Regions from separate parts of the Pseudomonas sp. MDV22-iso1 genome, predicted to be linked through region 1. Evidence: riboswitches for the same ligand, from Rfam matches in the RefSeq annotation. Region 1 holds a riboswitch; the other holds the start of a gene.
The links. A riboswitch is a leader RNA that binds a small molecule or an ion and turns the genes downstream of it on or off. The one in region 1 is predicted to bind cobalamin.
Positions count from the first base shown of each region.

Region 2: it holds a riboswitch for cobalamin, as region 1 does, so the genes downstream of both, AC3ZVB_RS14220 (ABC transporter substrate-binding protein) here and cobW (cobalamin biosynthesis protein CobW) in region 1, are expected to answer to the same signal.

Region 1 covers NZ_JBYVMF010000007.1:158,034-162,245, forward strand. The annotation lists gene cobN (cobaltochelatase subunit CobN) at 1-1,000, opposite strand, end outside; gene cobW (cobalamin biosynthesis protein CobW) at 1,004-2,065, opposite strand; cobalamin riboswitch at 2,166-2,380, opposite strand; cobalamin riboswitch at 2,619-2,845, shown strand; gene AC3ZVB_RS11050 (CbtB domain-containing protein) at 2,965-3,156, shown strand; gene AC3ZVB_RS11055 (CbtA family protein) at 3,168-3,875, shown strand; gene AC3ZVB_RS11060 (cobalamin biosynthesis protein) at 3,872-4,212, shown strand, end outside.
Region 2 covers NZ_JBYVMF010000011.1:7,991-12,202, forward strand. The annotation lists gene AC3ZVB_RS14215 (FecCD family ABC transporter permease) at 1-981, opposite strand, end outside; gene AC3ZVB_RS14220 (ABC transporter substrate-binding protein) at 978-1,991, opposite strand; cobalamin riboswitch at 2,137-2,331, opposite strand; gene AC3ZVB_RS14225 (low affinity iron permease family protein) at 3,009-3,377, opposite strand; gene AC3ZVB_RS14230 (hypothetical protein) at 3,603-4,212, shown strand, end outside.

The DNA of each region.
Region 1 (4,212 bases):
CCTTGAAGCTGATCGGCCGGCTGATGATTCGCCCGTCGAGTTCCGGCAGCGCAATGTGCATCGCCAGATCCCTAGGGCCGAGTCCCTGTTCACTGGCACGCCAACCCGGCTCGTTGTCTTGAGCACAGATCGCCTGAATGACCGGAATATTGCGACGAAACGGTCGCAAATGCGGTGCTTCAGGGCTGGACTGGGCGAAACCGGTGGTGTTGAGAATCACCCCGGCGTCGACCTCATCCAGCCAATCCTCGACCGCCGCCAGGCAGCCGGGCTCTTTCAAACTGGCCAGCGCAATCGGCAACGGGTTTAACCCCGCTGCCTGCAAGCGCTGGCAGAACACATCGATAAACGCGGTGTTCGCCGCCTGTAAATGCGAGCGGTAAAACAGCACGGCGGCGACCGGCTGATCGGCTTGCCAATCGGCTTGCCAGTCCTTCAGATCGGCGGGGCTTTTATGAGGGTGGTAGATGGCCGTGCGCGGCAGGGTTTGCGGCTCGGACCAGGCGTAATCGCGCCCCAGCCAGCGATTGGCCAGGCAGCGGAAAAAGTCCAGCGCGTTGCTCAGGCCACCCTGGCGCAAAAACTGCCAGAGCCGGTCACGGTCGCCGGCAGCCACTGTGCTCAGGTCGCTGAGTTCCGGGTCGGGGCGATCATCGCCGGGCACCAGGATCAGCTGCACCCCTTGCTCGGACAACTGCACCAGCCGCTCGACGCCATAACGCCAGTAGCCGATGCCGCCGTGCAGCGAGATCAGGATCACCTTGGCATGGCGCAGCACTTCGTCGACATACAGGTCGACCGAAGCGTGATTCTGCACCTGCATCGGGTTGGCCAGGCGTACGCTCGGGTAATCGTCGGGCAGCTGCTGCGCCGCTTCGGCGAGCAACGCCAGGCTGGAGTCACCGCTGCACAGGATCACCAGCTCGGCGGGGGTTTGTCCAAGGTCGGCAATGTTGTCATCCGAGACGAATCCGCCGGGCTGAGTCCTGAGCAGGTGCATGGGTTAAACGCTGAGCGCAGCGCGCAACTGCGCTTCAAGTTGAGCAGCGTCCAACGCCTGGCCGATCAACACCAGACGCGTGGTGCGCGCTTCGTCAACGCCCCACTGACGGTCGAAGTGCTTGTCGAAACGCGTGCCCACGCCCTGAATCAGCAGCCGCATCGGCTTGTTCGGAATCGCCGCGAAACCTTTGACTCGCAAAATGCCGTGCTTGACCACCAGTTGGGTCAACGCGTCCATCAGCAGGCTTTCGTCGGCTTGCGGCAGTTCAATGGAAATAGAGTCGAATGCGTCGTGATCGTGGTCGTCTTCACCTTCATGGTGGTGATCGTGGTGGCTGTGGCGGCTGTCGATGTGTTCTTCGGAACCGGCGCCGAGGCCGATCAGCACATCCAGCGGAACGCGGCCGCTGCTGGCTTCGATGACCTTGACTGCGGGCGGCAGTTCTTCGGCGACTTCGAGGCGCACACGGGCCAGGTCTTCAGGGCTGATCAGGTCTGCCTTGTTGAGGATCACCAGGTCGGCGCTGGCCAACTGGTCGGCGAACAATTCGTGCAGCGGCGACTCGTGATCCAGGTTCGGGTCGAGTTTGCGCTGGGCATCGACCTGGTCCGGGAAAGCGGCAAAGGTGCCAGCCGCCACGGCCGGGCTGTCGACCACGGTAATCACCGCGTCAACGGTGCAGGCGCTGCGGATTTCCGGCCACTGGAAGGCTTGCACCAATGGCTTGGGCAGTGCCAGCCCGGAGGTTTCAATAAGGATGTGGTCGAGGTCACCACGACGGGCAACCAATTCGCGCATGACCGGGAAAAATTCTTCCTGGACGGTGCAGCACAGGCAACCGTTGGCCAGTTCATAGACGCGGCCGTTGGCTTCTTCTTCGGTGCAGCCGATGGCGCACTGCTTGAGAATTTCACCGTCGATGCCCAGCTCGCCAAACTCGTTGACGATGACGGCGATGCGCCGGCCCTGAGCGTTGTCGAGCATGTGCCGCAGCAAGGTGGTCTTGCCCGAGCCGAGGAAGCCGGTAACGATGGTGACGGGGAGTTTGGCCAGTGTTTTCATCGGATGCCCTTTGGCAAGGTGGCGGGCATGCGGGACGACAATCGCTGCGACAGGTGCGCGCGCGGAAGAGTTCGCCACCGGATCACCCCGCCCGGTTGTAGTGAGAATCTGTTTCGAGGCAGGTCTCCTGGCTGACGGCGTGCCTGGCGGTTTCGCCTGGCATTCGCTGCGCCTTCCCGCGAACCCGTTGGACAGGGTTTGCAGTGGCGTGGCAGCGAACATCACCGTTCACAGTTGCGGGGGCAGCCGCGGCTTGAACCGCGTTCCCTTCTTAGCTTCGGTAAATACCGAAGAACCTCGAAAGCGCAAGGCTACGCATGGTCTTGGGGCCGGTCAATGTTCGTGAGGCAACACGGCCCCTGTGGCGAGGGGATTTATCCCCGTTGGGCTGCGCAGCAGTCCTGCTCTTTTTAAGGTTTCTGAAGGGGCCGCTTCGCGACCCAACGGGGCGGTGCGACGTTTCGCTGAATCCCCTCACCACAAGTAAACCCCAGACATTCGATACCGAGTTGAGAACCCTTGCCAATTGACGCCAAACCCCCGCCCATGCTCTCCTACACGCCTTGTTACGGGTGCCCTTCACAGGGTGAAACGGGAAACCGGTGAATCATGTGCTTTACTCAAGGCCATGTCAGTCCGGTGCTGCCCCCGCAACGGTAAGCGAGTGAGGAATCGAATCCACTGTGCCAGCAGTTCGGCATGGGAAGGTGATTCTTGCAGGTTGAGGCGAAGCCCCAGCCCCTCGTGAGCCCGGAGACCGGCCCGCAACACACAGTGATTTTCACCTTCACTGAATAACAAACCCGCGGTGGGCGGGCGCTGTTGCATCTCTGCGTGCCCGATTCGCAGGGATCTTCCATGCGCTCTATTCACCCGCTGACAGACCAGAGGGAAGCGCCATGTCGACCATCAGCACCACCGGCAGCAACACCGCCAGCACCACCACGACCCTGACCCAACGCCTGACCGCCGCCTTGTGTGCGTCGATCCTGGGCGCATGCCTTGTGTACTTTGCCGGGTTCTCCCACATCGAAGCGGTGCACAACGCCGCCCACGATACCCGTCACAGCTCCGCATTCCCGTGCCATTGAGACCTGCCGACATGATCAAGCGTATTGCGCAAACCGCAGGGTTCACCGGGCTGCTGGCCGCCCTGCTGCTGACCCTGCTGCAGAGCTTCTGGGTAGCTCCGCTGATTATGCAGGCCGAGACCTACGAAAAATCAGAGCCTGCCGCGGTAGAAATCCATGAGCATACCGGCACCGCCATGGCCGCTCATGCCCACGATGCCGAAGCCTGGGAGCCGCAAGACGGCTGGCAGCGCGTGCTGTCCACCACCGGTGGCAACCTGGTTGTAGCGGTTGGTTTCGCCTTGATGCTCGCTGGCCTCTACACTCTGCGTGCGCCCAATAGCACCGCGCAAGGCTTGCTGTGGGGACTGGCCGGTTACGCCACGTTCGTGCTCGCGCCAACCCTGGGCCTGCCGCCTGAATTGCCCGGCACTGCCGCTGCCGACCTGGCGCAACGCCAGATCTGGTGGATCGGCACCGCCGCCTCTACCGCCGTCGGTATCGCATTGATCGTGTTCAGCCGTCACTGGCTGATGAAAGTCCTGGGCGTGGCGATCCTGGCCGTTCCCCACGTGATCGGCGCGCCGCAACCGGAAGTGCACTCGATGCTCGCCCCGGAAGCGCTGGAAGCTCAATTCAAAATCGCTTCGCAGTTGACCAACGTCGCGTTCTGGCTGGCCCTGGGCCTGATCAGCGCCTGGTTGTTCCGCCGCAAAGGTGAAGGCCAATACCGCGCATGACCCATGCCAGCACAGCGCAGACACTCGTGGTCGGCCTGGGCTGCCAACGCGGCTGCCCTGTCAGCACGTTGCGGGCGCTGCTCGATCAGGCTCTGCAGGCTCATCAGATTGAATTTCACCAGATCAAGGCACTTGCCAGCATCGACCTGAAACGTGATGAACCGGGCCTGATCGCACTCGCCGAACAGCTGGAGCTACCGATCGTGTACTTCAGCAGTGAGCAGTTGGCGGGTTATCACGGGCAGCTCAGTCATCATTCAGACATCGCCTTTGAGCGCACGGGTTGCTATGGCATCGCCGAAAGCGCCGCCCTGGCCCTCGCCGAACAGCTGGCTGA
Region 2 (4,212 bases), on a different contig from region 1:
GAACACCGGCGCACCCACCAGGGCGGTAATCACCCCGACCGGGATGACCTGGCCCTTGATCAACGTCCTCGACAGCACGTCAGCGGCAATCAGGAACAGCGCACCTCCGAGCGCGCTGTAAGGCAGCAAGCGCGCATGTCGAGTCCCCAGCAGCAGGCGCACGGCATGGGGAATCACCAGCCCGACGAACCCGATGGAGCCGACAATCGACACCATCACCGCCGTCACCAGCGCCGCGCACCCCACCAGCAAAAACTGCACCCGGCGTACCGCAATGCCGAGCGACGCAGCGGAGTCGACACCAAACGTGAAGGCGTCGAGCGCTCGCCGGTGCCACAGGCACACCGCGAGACCGAGCAACGCCACGGGCACCGACAACCACACCGATGGCCAGCGCACGCCACTCAGATTGCCCAGCAGCCAGAACATGATGCCGCGCGCCTGTTCGGAACTGGCCGACTTGGTGATCAGAAACGCCGTGAGCGCATTGAACAATTGCGAGCCGGCGATTCCCGCCAGAATGATCTGCCCGGTGCCACTGGACGATCCGCTGACACGCGCCAGCAGAATCACCAGGGCAAAGGCCGCAACCGCGCCGGCGAATGCCCCGGCGGACAACGAAACCGCGCCAGCCCCCACACCCAGCAACGCCACCAGCACGGCACCTGTGGACGCGCCGGCGGAGATGCCGAGCAGGTAAGGATCAGCCAACGGATTGCGCAACAACGACTGCAGGATCACCCCGCAAGTCGCCAGCCCGGCGCCACAGGCAGCGGCCACCAGGGCGCGGGTCAGGCGGTAGTTCCAGACGATGCCTTCGTCGATGGGATCAAGCACATGCCCGGCCGCCCACAGCTTGTTGGCCAACACCTGGAACACCACGCCCGGCTCGATCGGCGTTTCACCAATGGCCACGCCAGCGATCACTGCCAGCAGCAGTGTCACGAACGCCAGCAGCGTGCGAATCAACGTCCTGGTCATTGCGGCAGGTCGTAGCCATTGATGGCGGTCGCCAGTGTTTCAAGGCCATCGAACATTCTGACGCTGGCCTGCATCGCCATGGCGTCGAGGATAATGATCCGGTTGTTTTTCACCGCGTCCATGTTGCGCGTCACCGGGTCACTGCGCAGGAATTGCAGTTTCTTTTCATGATCGTCAGCAGGGAATCGTCGGCGGTCCATACGTGCAATCACCAGGAACGTCGGGTTGGCCTTGGCGATGGTTTCCCAGCCCACAGTCGGCCATTCCTCGTTGGACTCAACGACGTTGCGCACGCCCAAGGTGTTGAGCATGAAATCCGGGATGCCCTTGTGGCCGGCGACGTACGGGTCGATGTCGAGGCTGGCGCTGGAGAACCAGAACAGCGCGCTGGTGTGCTTCAGGTCCTTGTTCTGCACCGTGGCCATCGACTTCGCCAGGCTGGCCTTGAGTTCGGCGTTCAACTGCTCGCCGCGGCCCTGAACATCAAAGATCTGCGCCAATTGGCTGATGCTTTTGTAGATGCTGTCGATGCGAAACGCCTCCAGCCGCGTGCCATCGGCGCCGACCAGGTTGTCTTTGGCTTCGCAATCGGAGGGCATCAGGTAGGTCGCAATATTCAGCTCATGAAACTGCTCGCGAGTGCCCACTGCGCCTTGCGGACCGACCATCCATTCCAGCTCCACCGCCACCAGTTCAGGACGTTTGCCGATCACCGCTTCGAAACTCGGCTCGTTGTCGGCCAGGCGTTCGATCTTGTGGTTCTCGGCTTTGTACGTGGCCAGGACATCGTTGAACCACAGCGATGTGCCGACCAACTTGTCGCTCAAACCCATGGCATAGAGCATTTCAGTGCCGGCCTGGCCAATGGTCACGGCCCGGACAGGCGCGTGCTGGAACGTCAGCGTGCTGCCGCAGTTTTCGACGGTGAGGGGGTACTGAGTCGGGGTCGCCTGGGCGAGGGCACAAAAACCCAGGCCCGAGAGGAGGGTGGCGAAGCGGGGCAGCAGCATGGGGCGATCTCCATTTGAACCGTACAGGGAAGCCGAGGTATACGGTCTGGAAACACATCATCGAACGCTGCTGCAAAGGCAGTGCAAGGCCGATCACCGAAGTGACGCACGCGGCAAGGATGTCCTTCCCGGACACCCCGCCGGTTAGTGATTTGCTTGGCCGGCAGGTCTCCTGACTGATGCGTCATCGCCTGGCCCCGGCCTTCCCGGGGATGATCCCAGTGGCGTTCGTGGAGCAGGCTCAGCATCTACAGTTGCGGGGGCAGTTCCGTTTGATGCTGTGTGAGCATCACGGATTCCCTATTAATCCCATGTGGAAACCGGCGGCGGCATGGTAGTCGATCAGACCGTCCGAGGGGAACCTGTCTAACCCCGATGCACCCAGATCCACTGTAGGAGCAAAGCGTGCTCGCGATGGCGTCCTGACAACCAAGCCACATCCCCCAGATGCTCCCGGATTAACTGTAGGAGTTAGCCTGCTCGCGATGGCGACCTGTCAGGCAGCAAGTTTCTCCCATATGTACACCGATCAAACTGTGTGTGGCCTGCCCGGCGATGGCGCCCTCATAGCCGGTCGATATTTGCTGATGTACCCGATCAAACTGTGGGAGCTGGCTTGCCAGCGATGGCGGCCTGATCGGCGGTGAGATTGTTGCTGGTGTACATATCCATTTCTGCGGTTACGGCGGCTATTGGTTTCGCCCTTACGGCGAGTCACTTGGAAAAGCGCCAAGTAACCAAACGCTCTTGCCCCTTTCGTCCGGTGCCTCGCCTGGGCTCGGCATACCCTCGCTCCGGTCCTGCTCCGTGGGCCCGCCGCCATCGGCCATCCATGGCCGGGGGCGGCTAACCCGGCATCCTTGCCGGGTTGCCCACTGCGCAGAACCTGCGCTCGGCCTTACGAGGGGGCAAGAAGATCAAAAGCAAATCAAAAGCAGATCAAGTGCAGATCAAGTGCAGATCAAAAGCCGACCGAACTGCGTTTTTTCCAGGTATTGGGTGCGTTCGCCGTAGGCCTCAATCACTCACCTTGATCGCCTCAACATCCCCCAAAGCGCTGTAATGCTTACGCAGCTTGCGCAGTTCCCGACTGCCCATTTTGTCCAATGACAACGTCGCGTTCTGTGCCTCCTGAGTGGCTCGAATCAACTCGTCGATTTTCAGATGCAAGATATCGTTGTCGCGGTTTTGGGTGTTCTGGATGAGGAAGACCATCAGGAACGTGATGATCGTGGTGGAGGTGTTGATGATCAGTTGCCACGTGTCGTTGTAGTGGAAATAGGGACCTGTGAGCGCCCATACGATGATCAGGACAATGGCGGTGAGGAAGGTTTTTGAGCTGCCGGCTCGATTGGAGAGTGCCTGGCAGAATTGTGCGAATTTCATGAATGCCTACTCTTGCGATGGTCAGTGATAGACCGCAGTGATTCTTTGAAATTCTTTTTACTTCTCCTTTGTCCGTGAGCGTTTTCCTCCCGTGTATCCGAGGGCTCACGTCGCTCATCATTTTGTTGGAACTCCTTTCAACGTCGCTCCGTCATCTGAACTGAGGGGGGCTGCGAGCGCTCGTGGCGTACCCGATAACGCTTTTTTTGAACAGCGAGGGACGTCATGAATAGTTCAGACAGCAGGACTGACGGTCAGACCGATCGTCAGGACTCCGGAAGACCGGAAGCCGATTTTCAACATTTGAAGGAGGGCGTTACCGAGGCCCTGGGTGATGCGCGCCAGCAAGCGGATGCGCAGTTCGGGCAGTACCGTGATACAGCGGCAGACCAGATCGAGGCACTGGCCCAGGGGGCTAAATCTTTCGTCTCCGAGATTGAAAGCAAGGACACGCTCGGCATGTCCGATTACCTGGCCGACATGGCCGAGTCCATGAGCGGGCTGGCCGGTAATCTGCGTGGCAAAAGTGCCGAACAGCTGCTGCACGATGCAGCCAATCTGGCGCGCAGCAACCCCACGCTGTTCATTGCCGGCAGTGTTGCCCTGGGCTTCGGCCTGTCGCGATTCCTGAAAGCGGGCACGTCTGCGGCCTATACCACCACCCGCGACAGTGACCCCGCCATGGGCAGCTCCAATCCTCCTTCCGGTGGTTTCGGGGCGCAGCGACCGTATGAAACGTCTGTCCCGCCACGCACCGATTCGGGTGCTGGTTTGGCCACCGGCATCACGCCAGCCTCGCCAAATGAGCAAGACCACCCTTCGGACTTCGCGACGC